3 regions of the Acinetobacter sp. TUM15071 genome follow, and region 1 is predicted to be linked to each of the others. Evidence: predicted binding sites of a transcription regulator. Region 1 holds the regulator's gene; each other region holds the start of a gene.
The links. Region 1 encodes PhoB, which activates phosphate uptake and scavenging genes when phosphate is short. Its sites were predicted from a motif close to TGTCATNAANCTGTCATAA; they were not measured.

Region 1 (6,566 bases):
ATGGGTATTCCCTTGTCAGTGAATCTGATGACGATTGACTTTTTTTATCAAATTTAAAGCGTAAAATCCACTCATTATTGATTTTAAGGTGTGGTCATGCAAGGAACCAAGAGAAGAGTCACTTACGTATTTTTCTATGAAGTTTTGAGCTTTTTTATCTGTGCGATGGTGTTGGCGGTGCTTTCAGGCACAACCATCAGCCATACAGGACCTTTGTCGATCTTGATTGCTGTGATCGCAGTGACAGTCAATTTCTTTTATAACTATGGTTTTGAGATGTGGGAAAAGAAGCAGACATCAAAAAAACGTACGGTACTCAGACGTGTGGCACATGCCATTGGCTTTCAAATTGTTTTGGTGATGATTTTGATTCCCCTGATTGCCTGGTGGATGCAGATCAGCTTAGTCAAAGCCTTCTTGCTCGATTTTAGTTTGATGGTGCTGATTCCATGTTATACCTTTGTTTATAATTACTTTTTTGATCATATTTTTGGTTTACCCAGCCATTTGGTTGAGCCAGCAGCGCTGAGTGCCAAAACCAGCTCTTAATCTACAGTTTTATGGTTAAATTTATAAAAAAGAGTGCATAAATTGCACTCTTTTTTATGTGAAATATAAATTATTACTGTGACTGAATTTAAATCATTAAAGTCGAATCCAGGTCATATTACGGAAACTATTATTGCTTGGGTTTTTGGCATTGATACTCAGCATTTTGCCTGTTTTGCTTAAACGTGCATTCAGGTTGTATTTATGGCCATCATAAGGATTGAGCCAAACGCCTTGTCCAAATTCCTCATTTTGATTCAACATCTTTAGACCTGTTAGGACTTCCATGCCGATAATCTGCTGATTTTTTAAAGCACCCGTACATGCTGTACATAAGGTTGGCGCAGCCTCCTTGGCAGAAGGATACATTTTGACAATCACTGCACTGTATTGCTCGGTTGCAGAATGTCTGCGAATCACGATATCAGACAGGTACGACCCCGTACGCTCATCCACGACTTTCCAAGTACCAATCAGTGGATCTGTCGGAGCAGCGTGAATCGCCAAAGGCGTATTGAGCCCAAGTAATAGAACACAAGTGCGAAGAAAAGAAGTATTTAGCATGAGCATGGCATCAAAAAATAGAAATAATGAAATGAAACAATAATTTATTATATTATTTTAGTGGAATGATCACATCATATTTAAGGGAACTTGGCAGTTCCCTTCAGGTTTAAATCATGCGATATAAGCGTTCTTTCGGGAACACTGCGGTAAAGGTCGAGCCTTCATTTTCTTTGGATGTAATTTCCAAGTGCGCACCGTGTTGCATTAACACGTGTTTCACAATTGCAAGTCCTAATCCTGTTCCACCTGTTTGACGGCTACGTGCGCTATCGACGCGGTAGAAACGTTCGGTTAAACGCGGCAAATGTTTTGGGTTAATCCCGATCCCATTATCCTGTACGGTGAAGTACGCATGATCACCATCTTCATGCCAGCCAATGGTGATAATACCGCCAGCAGGGGTGTATTTAATCGCATTGGTGATTAAGTTGCTGAATGCACTGGCAATTTCGATATCGGAACCGATCAGGTCGCAATGGCTATCAATATCCAGATTCAAGGTATGACCATAATCGAGATTGTAGGCGCGGGCATCATCAAAGATTTGATTCATCAGATTGGCCATATCAATAATCTGATTTTTCGCGACTTTTTTATTATTTTCTAAATTAGATAGCAACAATAAATCATTAACCAAAGCATTCATACGCTTGGTTTGCGACTGCATTTGCGTGAAAGCACGTTTCCAGCGCGGGGTAATGTCATCTTGATCAATAAAGGTTTCGATATAACCACTGAGGACGGTAAGCGGTGTACGTAATTCATGTGAAATATTATCGACAAAGTCTTTACGCATTTGCTCGAGGTTGTGTACTCGCGTGGTGTCATAAGCGACCAATAGACGACTTTCGCCACCGAAGCGGGTCAGTTTGACTTGTACATAACGTTCTTCATCCATCTGTGCTTGGAGACGGATACCATCAGGAGATTGATCACTATGGTTAAAATATTCAATAAAACTGGGTTGGCGCAGAATCGATAATAAATTGCGGCCACGATCCAAGGGGCTGATCCCTAACAGCTTTTCAGCAGCAGGGTTCCACCATTCAATTTGATGTTGATCATCAATTAAGACCACGGCTTCGGCCAATGCCACCAAAGAAGATTGCGCGCGATCAATCAAACCCACCATTTCGGCTTGAACAATACGTTCTTGACGCTGCGCACGGTAGACATTAAACAGCAATGCACCCCAGATCCCATTCAAATTGGGCGGGACATCATAAGGGCGATTGGAAATCCATTCATTCACTAGATAAAGTGAGCGGAGCTGTAGCATGAAGAACAGCACAAAAGCGACAAAAATACAGCTCCAGAAGTAACCCACCCCGAATCCGACTAAGCTCGCAATCAATAAGAAAAAAAGTAACAGTCTTAAATCTTGTTTTGCAAAGGTCCACAAACTGCTGTAGCGAAAACGTTGGTGTTCACGTGCCAGTTCAGGGACGGGATAGGGTTCATACATAAAGGATTTTTAACCTACTGCTAAATCTGCTCGTGTCGAGAAGCGATAACCTGTGCCACGAACGGTTTGTACAAAACGGTCGACGCCAAAAGGCTCTAACACTTTGCGTAAACGACGAATATGCACATCAATGGTACGGTCTTCGATATAGACATTGCCACCCCAGACTTGATCTAGGAGTTGAGCACGCGTATAGGCGCGCTCTGGATGGGTCATAAAGAAGGCTAATAAACGATATTCGGTTGGACCCATCTCTAAAATACTGTTGCCGAAACTCACGCGTTGGCTGACAGGATCAAGTAATAAGCCATTGGCATCAATCACTTTCTCACCGCTCAATGCATTGGCACGACGTAATACCGCTTTGATACGAGACACCAGTTCACGGGTTGAAAATGGCTTGGTCATATAATCGTCTGCGCCCGCATCAAGACCTTGTACTTTATGGTCTTCTTCGCCACGTGCAGTCAGCATGATTACAGGAATCTCTGCCAAGTTTTCATCGCGTTTGAGGCGGCGGCATAAATCTACACCACTCACACCACCTGGTAGCATCCAATCCAGCAAAATAAGCGCAGGACGCTGATCAACGATAATCTGATGCGCTTGTTTGGCATCCTCTGCTTGTAAACATTGGAAGCCTGCCATATCTAAAGAGGTATGGATCATTTCGCGGATCGGTAGCTCATCATCGACAATTAAAATATAGTCATCTTTCACAGCGCAATACCCTTAAAATCTGTAACGGTTTAACCGTTTTGTTGTTATGACAGGCTTATTACAAAGATTAATTATGACAATATCATTGCAAAAGAATTAATAAAGTCGAATTTAGCAATAAATTGTGACAATCGTAGGGCAGCATGGTGACGAATTTATGACAATCTGCTTAGCAATAAAGCAAATAAATTCATTTGCTTAACTGACGTGTAGTTTAACAGCTTTGCGTGTCACAAAACTGTAAAACGATTTTAATTTTTTTGCGAGGTTGTTTCGATAAAAGACAAAAAGACAGCACAGCAGGCTGACAAAACATCTTCTAGAGGCTGTTTGAAGCCTTCTGAGACCCAGCGAATAATAATATGCGTAACATAACCATTTAAGCCCGTTGCCATGAGCGAGACTTCTTCAGCACTTTGTGGCGCATTCGGCATGGTGATCATCACAAAGCCTTGAATGATACGATCGAACTGGGTCAGCGTCTCTTGAATGGTGGCTTGATTATGCAGATCTTGCACCAGCATGGCATCAATATAAATAATCCGTGCCATACGAGGATCATCTTTAATGGCATTCAGTAATGCAGAGAGGCCAGCATTCACCATATTCTTCGGTTCTGGCGCAGCCATCAGAACAGCTTGGGTTAAGCAGGTTTGCATTTTTTCAATCATTTTTAAGAACACGGTTTGAAACAGTTCTTCGCTTTTCTTAAAAGATTCATAAAAATAGCGTTCAGTCAGCTTGGCTTCATTACAGACATCTTTGACGGTAACCGAGAAAAAGCCTTGTGTGCCATAGGTTGCAATACCTGCTTCAATCAATTTTTCACGACGTGCTTCTTTGCGCTCGGTTAAAGACAGACCTTTAAATTGTCGTTCTTTCGCTTCTGTATTCTTTTTCTTGCTTGTCGCTTGATCTTGAGTTGCCATTGAGAAAACCGTTCCCTAAAAAGTCTTTAAATCGTGTGTCTAATATTTGCATTTCAACTATGTTGTGCTGACTAGCATAACCAAATTTTGAAAATATGCCTTGTCTCTTTTAAACATCATCAGTCATGAAATGTAAATAGGCCTATTATTACATGTAGGATGTTGGTTATTGCCATTTGTCTTAAAGCTAGAGTGTACTATATTGACAACACGTATTGTCAAAATTATATTGGTTACAGGTTAAACAGCACATCGTCTGAGCGAATATGTGCGTATCATTCGCAGTACAAAGGATAGGCAATGAAAAATTTTAAAAATAAAGTCGCAGCGATCACCGGTGCAGGTTCTGGGATTGGACAACAATTGGCAGTTTTATTGGCAAAACAAGGTTGCCATTTGTCATTGAGTGATATCAATGAAAAAGGCCTGACGCAAACTGTTGAATTAGTGAAGCAGTACCCTGTGACAGTGACGACCAAAGTACTTGATGTTTCAAACCGTGATGCGGTGAAACAGTGGGCGCAAGAGACTGTACAGGATCATGGCTCAGTCAATTTAATCTTCAATAACGCAGGTGTAGCACTTGGCTCAACTGTCGAAGGCGCAAGCTATGAAGATTTAGAATGGATCGTTGGGATTAATTTCTGGGGTGTGGTCTATGGCACCAAAGAATTCCTGCCATTCATCAAACAAACCAAAGATGGTCATATCATCAACATCTCCAGTATTTTTGGTTTAACCTCGCAACCAACGCAATCAGCGTATAACGCAACTAAATTTGCGGTACGCGGTTTTACTGAATCATTACGTCAGGAATTGGATATTGAGAAGGGCGGTGTCAGCTCACTCTGCGTACATCCGGGCGGGATTCGTACCAATATCGCCAAAGCAGCGAAAATGAATGACAGTTTGAAGAGCTTGGGCATGGACCCGAACAAATCGATCAAGCAATTTGACAAGTTCCTGCGTACCCCACCAGAAGAAGCTGCACGTCAAATTTTAAATGCGGTATTGAAAGATAAACGCCGTTTATTGATTGGTACGGATGCGCGTATCGTGGATTCGTTCCAACGTTTATTCCCGACGGGTTATCAACGTATTGCAGCGCTTGCAACCAAGATGATGTAAGTTGTCAGCATGAAAAAAGCCATTCTCTGTGAATGGCTTTTTTATATCCATCAGAAGGTGATTTTAGATCAGTACTTTAATCTTGGTCTTTTTCCAAAAGAATTGATAATAAAAGGCTTGGAATAGACATAGACAAACAAAGGACAGTGCATAGGCAATCCAAATGCCTGTTAAGCCCCACAATGAACTAAACCAATAGGCACAAGGCACTTCGATCAGAACAATCGTGAAAATATTGATCAACATCGGGATATTGACCGCGCCACTGGCACGCATAATCGATGCAAAAATAGCACTGGCACCAAAGAATAGAATCGACCACAACACGATAAATAACAGTTGTTGACCCAGCTCAATTACGCTGTGATCGGTAATAAACAGCGCCATCAGATATTTTGAGAACAAATAAGCCAGAGCAATCAAACTACCCGTAAATAAGAAATTCATGCCTAAAGCGGTACGGGTGACTTTGGCCAATAAATCAGGCTTACCTGCACCAATCGCTTGTGCTGCAAAAATCGAAGCGGCAATCGAAATCGACAAGGCTGGAAATTGAATATAATTCAGTACCTGATTGACTGCGCCATAAGCTGCGGTAGCATGTGCACCATAATGGTTAATCAAGCCAATAATCACCAAACCCGCTAAGGAAGTGGTGACCATTTGAATCCCTGTTGGAATACCGAGTTTTAAAATTAATTTACTCAGCTCAGCATCATGGCGAATATGTTGCAGCAATAGCCCATCAATTTTTAGTGGATGGTTTTTATAGTTTAGATAAATTGCTAAGAAAATCAGCACAGCGGCATAACCGATAATGGTTGCAATCGCAGGGGCAACAATACCTAAAGCTGGAAAACCAAAATAACCTTTCAGTAAAACGGGGGTTACGCCCAAACCAATCAAGCTGGTGAGGCTCAGTGCAATCAGTGGTGTCACACTATCACCGACCCCACGCAGAATCGACGTATAAATAATATAGACGAACAGTAAGGGGCTACCGACCAACATCCATTGCACATAAGGCAAGGACAGGTGCATCACTTTAGGATCGGTACCCAGCAACTCCAAAATATGTTTGGCGAAGATTAGACCCAAGACAGCAATAATGCTGCCGCCGATCAAGGTCATAAAGACGGTTGAGCCAATCACGGAACGGACTTTTTCTAGATTCTGCGCACCCCATGCCTGCCCAATCAGTACCGTGG
Region 2 (6,566 bases), on a different contig from region 1:
ATTACTATTGTATTCATGATCTTAAGCTTTGGCTTACTCGCCGTGGCTATGAAAAGTTTACCTTTAGGTACTGCTTATACAATTTGGGTCGGTATTGGCGCTGTCGGTGCATTTCTGATTGGAATTTTTTTCCTACACGAGCCAATGGGGTTTTTACGCCTATTAGCAGCTGCATCGATCATATTCGGTGTTGTGTTGATGAAGGTCACCACACACTAGTTTAACGACTATAAAAGCCCTCAGATGAGGGCTTTTATTACTTTTGGAGAACAGTGTTCTGTGTACCTCCCCAAGATAAGCCAAAAGTATTTTTCCTTAATCTAAATCTCGTACTTAATTTGGATTAATAAAATAGAAATATACGATAAGAGTCGCTAGCAGAATGCTCGCAAGTGTTAAGTAGAACCCCGTTGTATTGAAGCTTTTCAAGAATTTTAAAATAGTCATATTTCTCAATTTATTGATAAGTTAAGAGAATTATCACACAATTCAGCTTTGATTCACGTTTTAATTGAACAAAAAACGACCACTTGTGCGCTTTATCTTTTAGTGTCGCTCATATAACTCAAATACCTGCGACGGCAATCTGTATATTTATTATTGAGCGTTACTACTCATAACAATATGTATTTTATATCTCTTAAAACAGAGAATTATCATGTAGAGAAGAGCAACCACTCAACGAAGTACTCTTCTCCACAGCCTCTATCTAATATTTAGAAGCGATAGCCAACACCCACGTAGGTAATAAGCGGATCAATATCAATTTTTGTTGTTGCATGGATTAATGTATTTCCAGTTGTATTATTGACAACATTGATCATCAACTTCGCATAACAATATGTTTTTCGAATATAACCATAAATATATTTTTATCAAACGTTATATTTTAATTCCTGATAAAAGGTGATTAATCACTTAAATAGTGTGAACTGATTAACAAATGCACAGTCATTTTTTATTGATTAGTAAATTAAATTTAAAAACAAAATGAAGTTATTTTAATGAAAAAATCTAAAGCTATGACGCTTAGCCATACAAATAATGCTTATCTTTTTAAAAATAAGTCTCTTTCCAGTTCACGACGCCGAACCAATCCTTTTAACGTTTTGCCTCCACCTTTATTCCAAACAAGGAATTGATCTGCTGCACCGACATAGTCATTCGTATTTAGTTTTTTCAGAAGTGTGGAGTTTTTAAAAGCTGTTGGCCCAATGTTATAAGTCAAAGAAACCAGTGCATCGAATTGATTTTGAGACAGTGGAACAATTACTGCATGATTGACTGTAGATTGAAATCGTCTTAAATCATGTTGAAAAAAGGACTTTGCCTGCTCTAATGTACAACAATCACCCTTCTTAACTCGAATACCATTTGGATAAACAGTGGTGCCAAAACCAATAGTCCACACACCAACGCCATCATCATAGGATTGTAATTTTAAATCTTCAAAGCTTGTAATCAGGTGAATACCATCAACACTTATTGTCATTGTAGAGTCGACGGCAACGCCAAGTGTTTCAACCGAATCGCTTGCTGTTGCAATATTGCTTAATTCATTGTTAGCGTACTTCTTTGTTCTTATTAATCTGCCAACAGCTATTTTTCTTAAGCAATCAAATAGCGCTTTCATCGATCATTCCTGTGTAACAGCTTTATCACTTATGTGCTCAATGAAAAGATAATGGTCAAAGTATACATCATCAAATTGCTCTGACACTTTCGATCAGCATTCCTTAAAACCATCAATCAAGTAATAAGATTTGTGAATCATGTCGCTCTTATTTAAGCAATAAAAACGCTTTCCGAAGTATAGTGACTTTATTCTCGTCATTCTAAGAATAAATACTTAATACATTTCCAAGATTAAAAAAGCATATGGAAGGCAGTGTTAGCTTACCCCAATCCTAACCTTAATTTGGATTAATAAAGTAAAAATATACGATAAGACAAGCCAGTAATAGAGTGGCAAGTGCTAGATAAGAGCCTGTCGTATTGAAGCTTTTCAAAAATTTTAAGATATCCATATTTTCACCCCTTAAAACGAGGCGATTATCACACATTTATGCAAAATTGTGACATATATTATGACAAAAAAATTATCATTTCAGTCCAAAATTACGCTGCATCCAACCTATTTTCTACTGTTTTAACTTGATTCAGCAGGTCAGTTGAAGTCTAGACATCCAACGAATTGCCATTATAAACATACATAGCAAGCAGTAAGCTTAGAAGGCATCACTTGCTGTGAGCCTTCCACTGTTTCTGTCAGCAATTTAATTTTTAAAACGTAAAAACTATGTTTCTTGAATTTAAATCGGGACTTAATAAATTTTGTGGATTCTTAAAATTTTTTCTCTATTGGTAGTCCTTTATTCTATGTATTTTTATTACTGTTGTCGCACCAACAACCTTCCACATCCCCAAATTTAACAATATAAATCAATATTATAAATTAAGTTTAAATTTCAAATATAAAAAAACCGTACTCTTTGGTACGGTCTTTAGAAATCTTAAATTATTCGACTTTCTTCCAAAAAATAACGGGTACATTGAACTCATATTTAATTAAGAATGCGCAAGCGATAAGACCAACACATACTGAAAGTAATGTTAAATCTCCAAGTACGCTACCCACAATAAGAATTACCAAACCAAGTATATTCAAAATATAAAAGACAACGACTCCCAGCCCATCATTCATCATGTTCCCCAAAACACAATTTCAAGAGCATATAAATTAATTCTATTACAAACTTTATACAATAGAGTTGAATGATTGAATTTTATGCATAATTCTTTTAGTTTAAGTGATTTTCCCTGTTACAAAATTTTACATAGCGTGCGTTGATTCACAAATGTTTATTTCCATCGAAAGATTTAAAACTATTGAAGGGTCATTTTTAACATTAAGTTTTGGAATTTTTATAAATAACACAAGTTAATAATAGGAAGTTTTTAATCTCACTCTTGTTGAAAATCGTAGTTATCATCAAGTTCTATCTCGAAAGGCTGAGTTATCAATATTGGGTACTCAACTTTTTTATCTTCTATTGGTTTAAAAGTTGCCTTCTTTACTGCGTTGATTATTTTCTCATCTATTTGATTAGATCCGCTACTTTTCTTAAGCAAAACATCATGGCGACCATCTTTGTACAGCTTAATCAAAACTTCAGCCTGAACAACTTTATGTTCTCTTTTGAAATTTTCATCAACAGCAAATACATCTGCACTTATGAGAAAAAGAGCTAGAAATCGTAAAATATTTTTCATACTTGCTGAGTAAATCTAGAACATATTTTTTTAAGACTAACCTATATTACCGTCATCTGGCACAATACTCAGATGAGTTTCTACCCTATCTTTATCCTATGAATCTTTAGCCCTAAGAATAAATAGTAGTCAGTTTTACTCTTTAGATTAGTAATAGTTATTTCTATCAAACAATCTTGCCGTAACGTTTAATGCGTGGATATAGGCTAAATGAGATCTTCAATCTTCAAATATACTTTCCCAAATTAAAAAGCCCACTCTAATGAGTGGGCTTCCCCTTAATTCTTTTGCGCTGAATGAAGGTTATTGTTGTTTAGTTATTATCAAACAACACGACAAATATAGATAAAAGTGTGATGCAAATCAACAAAATCATGCGATTTTCGCAATTATTTTAAAGATTATCTAAATAATTAAACATCTATAGGCGCTGTTCATGACAAAGATGCAGCTTGTTTTCTTCGACCAAATCTAATTCTCTTCGCAGTAACTCATGCCATGTGCATCAACTCATGATCACCTTTAATTCCAACAAGCTCCTTATTCACCCAACTCATCAAATAACTATCCTTTGTGCCTATACCCTAAGCGCTTTCATTAAAGCTATCTTTCTTTCACAATATTTAAATATGCAGTTCTTATTTACCTAGATAGCCAGATAAAATGCCCTACAACTAAAACGGACATTAGCTGAGATAGCAATAAATATAATTACTTGTTTTATATGAAATTAAATAAAAACCATTGATATATAAGGTTTTTCCGTATTATATGGATAAATTATGGAGTAAAATTACACTCGTACTATACAGTTTCATTGAAATTTTATTAATTAACCTTATATTGGTATATACGTAGCAATCAAGTGCCATATGAATAAATTCCATACAGCTTTGATTTATACTTTTTTGATTAGAGGAACACCTCATGAATAAGTTAATGGTTGCAGTTTTCGCGGGCTTAGTTACCCTGACAGGTTTTAGTGTACAAGCTGCAACACCAGAACAAGAATGTAAAAAGTTACAGGATGACTATAATCTGATCTATGCATCTAAAGGTTTCTGTTTCAAAGACGCAGATGCTAAAGCAAAATTTGGTAATGAAAACTGCCACACTACGAAACCTAAGTTTTCAGACAAAGAGCAACAACGACTTGATGAAATCAAGGCTCGCCAAAAAGAGCTAAACTGTAAATAAACAGTTTTTTACGGAGTTAACTACTCCGTATCACTCTATATGAATTGAGTGAGCTTTCACCGATTAAAACATACGCCCTATTTAAAGGATGAATCATGGCATACGATGACCAAAATATTTTTGCACGCATCCTTCGTGGTGAGCTACCTGCGATCAAAATCTATGAAGATGATCAGGTCCTCGCTTTTATGGATATCATGCCCCAAGCAGATGGTCATGCTTTAGTGATTCCCAAAACACCTGCCGTAACTTTGCTAGATCTACCAGCTGAAGCGGCAGCATATACCATCCAAATTGTGCAAAAAATTGCAAAAGCAATAGAAACAGCTTTAGATGCTAAAGGCATTGTTTTGATGCAATTGTCTGGCGCAGCTGCTGGGCAAACTGTACCTCATGTCCACTTCCATTTGATCCCAAGTTCAGTGCATGAACTTGGTCGTCATGCGGCAAAAATAGGTGATCAAGAAAAAATTCAAGCATTAGCAGAAAAGATCAAAGCTGCACTCTAGTTTTTGATTTCTAAAAGGACGGAGTTTTTACTCCGTTTTTTTTGTATTCTAATTAAATGAAAAATAATAAGAAATATAATTATTACTAAATATGAATCGTCATCAAACTGTCATTTTTCTTTCACTTCTCTGTCACAAAGTTTACCGATACTGCATACAAGTCAGTGAGCTATGTAACTTTATGTACATAAGCAAGCTCATAACAGTAACTAAGGCATCAGCCATTTACAAAAAGTGTTTTGGAGAAATCTCAATGAAAAAATTGCTTCTTGCTGCTACTGTAGCAACTTTAGCCATGAATGCAGCGCAAGCAGCACCAACATTGTATGGTAAGCTCAATGTGACTTTGGACCAAATTGATAATAATGGCTTTAAAGATGAAAGCGTAACTAAAGTAAACTCAAACGCTTCTCGTATCGGGGTGAAAGGCGAAGAAAAACTGACTGACAACCTTTCTGCAGTTTACTTGATTGAATGGCAATTCAATGCGGATGGTGATGGCGACCAATCATTCAGCAACCGTAACCGCTACGTAGGTATCAAATCTGACGGTATCGGTACTTTAAAAGTTGGTCAGTTCGATTCTTACTTTAAAAATGCTGCTGGTAACAACCAAGATATTTTTAACGATCACAACGAACTAGATATGACCAAAGTTCTAGTTGGTGAAGATCGCTTAAAGAACGTAATTGGTTTTGAAACTGATAAGAAATTGTTAGGTGGTGTAGCATTTAACATCATGTTCCAACAAGGTGAAGAATCATCTGCTGTTAAAAATGATGCGAAAGGTCAAAAAGGCAGCCGTGATGGTTTTGGTGATGGTGTTTCTACCTCGCTTACTTATGAAAATAAGGACTGGGGCTTAGCAGCAGCTGTTGCTGGTAACTTTGGTGTAGCATCTAAATACAACGCGTATAGCGACCTAAGTGGTGATAATAGCGTTTATTCAGATGCAATCCGTGTAACAGGTTCTTTAGACCTAACACCTGCGGGCGTTAATGGTTTGGTATTTGGTGCTCTATGGCAAACTGCTCAACCAACAGATGATACAGTTGTGGTTGGTACTACACCTGCTGTTTCATACAAAGGTTTACAAGAAGATGCTTATGGCGTAACAGCTGCTTATACGATCCCATCAACTCCAGTGAAGTTAAAAGCAGAATATATCTCTTCTACAACTGAAGTGAATGGTCGTGATGATCGTAAACAAGATCTTTACGGTGTAGGCGCTGACTATCAAATCAATAAACAAACACGTTTCTACGGTGTTGTAGGTCAACAAAAACGTGATTGGTTAGTAAAAGATGATAAGAAAACAACAATCGGTTTAGGTATGGAATATAACTTCTAATTTGAAGTTCAAGTCATACAAAAAATAAAAGGGCAATCTGCCCTTTTATTTTTTGCTGTTTTTTTATTTCTTTAAAAAACCACTCACCAAATTCAACACTTGCTGAATATCTTGGTTGGCTTCTTGTGGATTGGTGCTACTGCCTTGTGGGGTTAAAGAGTCAATTACTTGTGGTAAAACAGAGGCAATTGCACCATAAATCGCTTGTTTTGGTGCTTGAGTTTGTTGTGCAACTT
Region 3 (6,566 bases), on a different contig from region 1:
CAGCATCCCTTCATCCATGTTGATGTCGATGATCTGTGCACCGGCTTCAACTTGTTGCTGAGCTACTTCCAAAGCTTCGGCAAACTTTTCTTCACGGATGAGACGCAGGAATTTTTTTGAACCCGTGACGTTGGTACGTTCACCCACATTGACGAACAGTGAATCATCATAAATGTTAAATGGCTCTAAACCACTTAAACGGCAGGCTGGTTTGGTTTCAGGAATTTGACGTGGCTGAATGTCTTTGACTGCATTATAGATAGCGCGAATATGATCTGGTGTGGTACCACAGCAACCACCTGTAATATTGATTAAACCGCTTTCAGCAAATTCTTTAATGAATGCTGCGGTTTGTTCTGGAGTTTCATCATACTCACCGAAGGCATTCGGCAAACCAGCGTTTGGATGCGCAGAGACAAAAGTATCAGCAACATCCGCAATGGTTTTAACGTGGGGGCGCATCGCATCCGCACCCAAGGCACAGTTAAAACCGATCGAGAGTAAATCACCGTGACGTACTGAGTTCCAAAACGCTTCTGCAGTTTGGCCTGTTAAGGTACGACCTGATGCATCGGTGATGGTGCCTGAAATCATCAACGGCAGTTCATGACCAATTTGCTTGAATACTTCTTTCACCGCAAAGATTGCAGCTTTACAGTTTAAGGTATCAAACACAGTTTCGATCAAGAGAATGTCTGCACCACCTTCAATCAAGGCGTGGGCAGCTTCAATATAGTTTTCTTTGAGTTCATCAAATGTAATATTACGGAATGCAGGGTCGTTAACATTCGGTGAGATCGAACAGGTACGTGAGGTTGGGCCAAGTACGCCTGCAACAAAACGTGGTTTCTCTGGGGTTGAGTATTTTTCACATGCTGCTTTGGCTAATCGAGCCGCTTCACGGTTGATCTCTGGAACAAGGTCTTCCATGTGGTAGTCAGACATTGAAACACGGGTGCCGTTAAAGCTGTTGGTTTCGATAATATCTGCACCTGCATCCAAGTAGGCTTCATGGATACCTTGAATAATTTGAGGTTGGGTTAGAACCAATAAATCGTTATTGCCTTTAAGGTCTGATGCCCAATCTGCAAAACGTTCACCACGATAATCTTCTTCTTCTAGTTTATGGCGTTGAATCATGGTTCCCATTGCACCATCAATAATCAGGATGCGTTGGGCAAGAAGTGATTGTAGGGTGGTAAGCGTGGACATTCAGAAACCCCAGTTGATGATCAAGATAAAAAGCAGGGGCATTGTAACAGAAGCTAGGTCAAAGCGCGTATTTTCAGCAAGCTTGAACAGTGATTCATCGGGTCACTTAGAAAATGTCATAAAATGTTCATGAAGTTGTCACAATTGAATTGAATAATGCTTAAAAAGAAAACATCCAGTTCGAAATGTGACAGTTTAATGTCATATTTCGTAGCGTTTGTTGCAAAATCAGACAAACAGTTCTATCGTTGTTTTTGTTTTTGTAATGCATTGTTTTTTATTAATTAAAATGAAAAATAAGGTGAATTTATTACTGGAAAATACAAAAAAATGTGATGAAAACATGAAATTTTGGCTTTATGTGACAGCCCTTTGTCATATAATTGTCATAATTTAATTAAACAATACAGGGGATTTTATTATCCTCTAACCGTCTACATGAATTCTAATCTTCCTCCTGTTTCGGATTCACCGCTTGCCAGCTCTCAGGCAAAATCGACGAATGTACATGTACCAACACCGAAATTCTTTATGCCGGTGTTTTTGACAATTATTGTTGCAACACTGATTTATATCGGTTTTCAGCTCAGTGCTGATTTGGCACATGTACCGCCTTTAAGTTTATATTCAGTTATTCTTTTATCGACGGCACTTTTCATTGCTTTAGGCTTTGAATTTGTAAATGGTTTTCACGATACGGCAAATGCTGTAGCGACGGTTATTTATACCAATGCATTACCTGCTCCAGCAGCAGTGATGTGGGCTGGCTTCTGTAACTTCCTTGGGGTTATGGTGGCGAGTGGTGCGGTTGCATACGGTATTATTGCATTACTCCCTGTAGAAATGATCATGAATGTCGGCAGTGGTGCTGGCTTTGCGATGGTTTTTGCATTGTTAATCGCGGCGATCCTATGGAATTTAGGAACGTGGTTTTTGGGGATTCCTGCATCAAGTTCACATACCTTAATTGGATCGATTTTGGGTGTGGGTATTATGAACCATATCTTAAATGCTTCAGCTGGTGCGACCAGTAGCGGTATTGATATGGATCAGGTGATTAAAGTTGGTAAGGCATTATTATTCTCTCCATTGATTGGTTTTGCATTTGCAGCAATTCTATTTCTGTTGGTGAAGAAAGTATTTAAACGCCAAATGGAGCTGTTTCAGCCACCAGAAGGCAATAAGCCACCACCACCAGTGATTCGTGCAATTCTCATTTTTACTTGTACAGGTGTGAGCTTTGCGCACGGTTCAAACGATGGTCAAAAAGGCATGGGCCTGATCATGTTGATCCTAATTGGCTTGGTTCCATTGGCTTATTCATTAAATAAAAACTTGGATGCACAGCATTTACAGTCTTTTGAACAGCTTTCTTCAAAAACAGCGACGGTTTTAAACGTTAATCAAAACGAGCTGACAGATGAGAAAGCGCGTGAAGTATTAACTAAATATATCCAAACCAAAGAACAAACGGCTGAAGTTGTGCCTGCGCTCGCAAGTATGACAGAGCACTTGGGTACACGTGTTGCTGGCTATGGCGATCTTAAGGCGATTCCTGAGGCTGCTGTTAGTGAAATCCGCAATGACATGTATTTAAGCACCACAACGTTTAAGCGTTTAGATAAAGCTGAAGCTTTGCCAGAAATGGATAAAGACCAAGCTAAAGTTGTGAAAGAATACCGTAGTAGCTTGGATTCATTCCTTCAGTACATTCCAAACTGGGTGAAAGTTGCGGTTGCTCTTGCGCTTGGTCTAGGTACCATGGTGGGCTGGAAGCGTATTGTTGTGACTGTCGGTGAGCGTATTGGTAAGAACCACATGACTTATGGTCAGGGCATGTCTGCTGAGCTTGTAGCGATGAGTACTATTGCAGCAGCGGATGGTCTTGGTATGCCAGTATCAACCACACACGTGTTAAACAGTGCGGTTGCAGGTACTATGGTTGCCAATAAGTCAGGTCTAAACTTCGCAACGGTTAGAACAATTCTGTCTGCTTGGATCTTTACTTTACCAGCAACGATTACCTTATCTGGTGGTCTATATTGGTTGTTCCTACAGTTTGTTTCATGATCCTGAATACTTAAAAGATCAGATTTAAAGGCTTTGCTTCGGCAAAGCCTTTTTTATGTGAGTCGGTTTATATACCATGATGAATCTGAGCAGATTGCCCTCGTAGGCTTGCAGTTTTGTGTTGTAGGGGAAATGGATTAAGTTAACCTTAACGTGCCGATAGTGGTTCCTAAAGACGTATTTGTGGCGTGATATTCACGACAAAGTGGGAGCTGAAAGTTGTTGAATATAGTCTCAATAAAATAGCTTTATTCCCCAAATGAGGAATAGTTTTTCCATGAGCTTATCCGTTAGTATCAATAGACAGATCGTGCTAGGTTGTGCTGTTTCATTATTATAATAGGTATCAAGCGTTGTTCTATTTACACTCCGCCATTCTCCGATATAGAGAGTGGCTTTTTTTAGTGTTGCTAAAAGCTAACCCATAAAAAAAGAGCTGTCGAAACAGCTCTTTTTGTTCAATCAAAGCAGTTAAGCTTGTTGAATACCTGCAACAACCCAATCTTGTTGTGAGCCAGCAGGCTTCACAAAATGCCAGATTTCAGCAAATGGTTGAGGCAAGCTGTTTAAGTCTTCACTCACAGTACCTGTAAAGCGTACGCTTACGACGTATTGACCATTTTCAGTAGAGCTTTCCACAACCATTGCATTGAGGTTGCTAAATTCAGCAACGTCTTGGTCTTGGTTCGCCATAATGTCGCTATACATTGAGCTATAAAGCTCAGGTGTTAAATAACGACGAATTTCTTCTACATTACTTGCACTATTTACCGATTGGATATGGTTAAAACGTTGACGCGCAATACGTAAGAATGCAGCAGGTTCAGTACCATCTGGTAATTGGTTGCCGCTACTCATTGATGCAGCACCAAATGGCGCTTGCGGAGCAGCAGTACCGCCACCTACAGACTGACCAAAGATATTGGTATTGTCAGTTGCTGCTTGACGTGCCGCAGGCTGAGGTGGAGTTTGACGACCAAAGTTATTTTGACCGCCATTGTTTGGTGCATATGGATTATTGGTTGCTAATTTTTTTTTTGCGCCTAATTTGCGGAAAACAAAGAAGGCGATCGCTGCAGCAAGAAGAACCCAAAGCCAGCTAGGAATGCCACCTTTTTCTTCCTGTTGCTGCGCTTGAGCATTAGCTTGTTGCTCAGTTGCTGTTGGATTGTGTTGCTTGTCATCTGCTAATGCATTGGCAGCAACAGCACCTACTGCAGCACCAGCTACACCCGCAGCAACCATCGTACCTACGCCTGGACCAGATCTCTGTGGTGCAGTTTGTTGTTGAGGTGCTGGAGTTGCTTGACGAGATGGCTGGTAAGATTGGCTAGATGAACTAGATCTGCTCATGCCGTGGCTTTTACCGCCACCTGCACGTTTTGCTTCCGCAAGCGGTGCAGCAACCAAAGTTGCCATTAAAAGAGCTGCCATCAAGCCACGCTGATGTACTTGCATCGAAAATTCCTATTTAAATTCAGTTTGTAAATGTATTTATGCAGGTATTTCGATGTAATTTCAACTAGAAAAGTATGTTTTTTTATGTCAATGCATCAGAGTAACTCATCACTCAACTGCATGGCTTCTGTCAATGCTTCATGTAAACGGGCAACCGCAATGATTTGTACGCCTTCAATGGGTTTTTGCGGTGCATTACCTCTTGGTAAGATCACATATTTAAAACCATGTTTTGCTGCTTCTTTCAGGCGTTCTTGACCATTGGGTACAGGGCGAATTTCACCAGAGAGTCCAACTTCACCGAAAACCGCTAACTGTTGCGGCAAGGCTTTGCCTCTCAAACTGGATGCACAAGCAAGTAAAACGGCTAAGTCAGAACCTGTTTCAGTAATTTTCAAACCACCGACCACATTCACATAGACATCTTGCCCAGAGGTTTGTACACCACCATGTCGGTGCATTACTGCAAGCAACATATTTAACCGGTTTTGCTCCAAGCCCAATGCGACTCGACGGGGTTGTCCATGTGCATCATCAACCAGTGCTTGTACTTCGACCAGTAGTGGGCGAGTTCCTTCGCGACTAATCATCACAATAGAACCCGGAATGGCTTCATCATAGCGACTCAGGAAAATCGCTGATGGATTGGCAACCTCGCGTAGACCTTTATCGGTCATCGCAAATACCCCGAGTTCATTGACTGCACCAAAACGGTTCTTTACCGCACGTATCATGCGATAACGAGAGTCGGATTGTCCTTCAAAATAAAGTACACAATCGACCATATGTTCTAAAACACGAGGGCCTGCCAGCGCACCTTCTTTGGTAACATGCCCCACAAGGAATAAAGCAGTGCCGCTATTTTTGGCAAACCGAGTCAGCAGGGCAGCAGATTCACGGATTTGTGAGACACCGCCAGGTGCTGATTGCAGTGTTTCAGTATATAAGGTTTGAATTGAGTCCAAAATTGCAACAGCAGGGCGTTCTTGGGCGAGCACTTCGCAAATACGCTCGACACAGGTTTCTGCCATGACCTTAAGTGAATCTGTGGGAAGATCCAAACGTTGAGCCCGTAAGGCAACCTGTGAAAGTGATTCCTCACCCGTCACATAAAGTGCTGAGCTTTTTTTATTGGCCATGTGCGTTGCAGTTTGCAGCAGGATAGTCGATTTACCAATACCAGGATCACCACCAATCAGTACTACAGAGCCTGTCACCAAGCCGCCACCCAAGACTCGATCAAACTCACTAATCCCCGTTTGCAGACGGGTTTCATTTGAGACCGAGATTTGATTGAGTGTGGTAATATTTGCGACTTGGCCTGCATAACCGCCACCCATTTTAGGTTGACCACGATGGGTCACCACTGGTTCGACACGGACTTCTAGTAAACTATTCCATTCGCCGCATTCAGAACATTGCCCAGCCCATTTGGGATGATCTGCACCACATTGTTCACATCTGTAAACGGATTTAATTTTTGCCATAAGATAAAATTGAAAACTTTCTTAAAATTAGATAAAAAAGAGTCAGGACGAAAATTTCTAACAATGCTGATCGTTCTTTATAAGGATAAAACAAGAAGACAGTACGGTTTCGTCACTGGTTGGTTAAAGGGAAGTGCTCAGGAAAATAACATGATATACAACTTATAGACAGTGTGTTTTTAGCATTCATTTTTTTGTTCAATTCACTTTTTCCATGGATGGTGTTGGTGTGTTCACTTATTTATTGTCATAAGATTTTGATCGAATGGCATAGATATTGCTCATGCTCAGACGAATGAAAATTTAGCAGTGACTATCTTTTCAAAATATATAATAAAG

Region 2: a site for PhoB is predicted at 5,077-5,095, ahead of GBI66_RS15745 (porin). Genes of this name have one in related genera too.
Region 3: a site for PhoB is predicted at 1,398-1,416, ahead of GBI66_RS00650 (inorganic phosphate transporter). Genes of this name have one in related genera too.

What each region holds. Positions count from the first base shown of each region.
Region 1 covers NZ_BKGB01000004.1:74,523-81,088, forward strand. The annotation lists gene GBI66_RS05120 (LysR family transcriptional regulator) at 1-2, opposite strand, end outside; gene GBI66_RS05125 (PACE efflux transporter) at 97-549, shown strand; gene GBI66_RS05130 (DUF2147 domain-containing protein) at 646-1,113, opposite strand; gene phoR (phosphate regulon sensor histidine kinase PhoR) at 1,223-2,581, opposite strand; gene phoB (phosphate regulon transcriptional regulator PhoB) at 2,591-3,301, opposite strand; gene GBI66_RS05145 (TetR/AcrR family transcriptional regulator) at 3,553-4,230, opposite strand; gene GBI66_RS05150 (SDR family oxidoreductase) at 4,531-5,358, shown strand; gene GBI66_RS05155 (MATE family efflux transporter) at 5,422-6,566, opposite strand, start outside.
Region 2 covers NZ_BKGB01000018.1:43,127-49,692, forward strand. The annotation lists gene GBI66_RS15710 (multidrug efflux SMR transporter) at 1-219, shown strand, start outside; partial or broken gene GBI66_RS19870 (OmpW family protein) at 717-836, opposite strand; gene GBI66_RS15720 (lysozyme) at 1,049-1,633, opposite strand; gene GBI66_RS15730 (energy transducer TonB) at 2,965-3,273, opposite strand; gene GBI66_RS15735 (YARHG domain-containing protein) at 4,201-4,470, shown strand; gene GBI66_RS15740 (HIT family protein) at 4,566-4,979, shown strand; gene GBI66_RS15745 (porin) at 5,233-6,330, shown strand; gene GBI66_RS15750 (YidB family protein) at 6,394-6,566, opposite strand, start outside.
Region 3 covers NZ_BKGB01000001.1:130,921-137,486, reverse strand. The annotation lists gene metH (methionine synthase) at 1-1,212, opposite strand, end outside; gene GBI66_RS00650 (inorganic phosphate transporter) at 1,651-3,282, shown strand; gene GBI66_RS00645 (Tim44 domain-containing protein) at 3,754-4,740, opposite strand; gene radA (DNA repair protein RadA) at 4,836-6,227, opposite strand.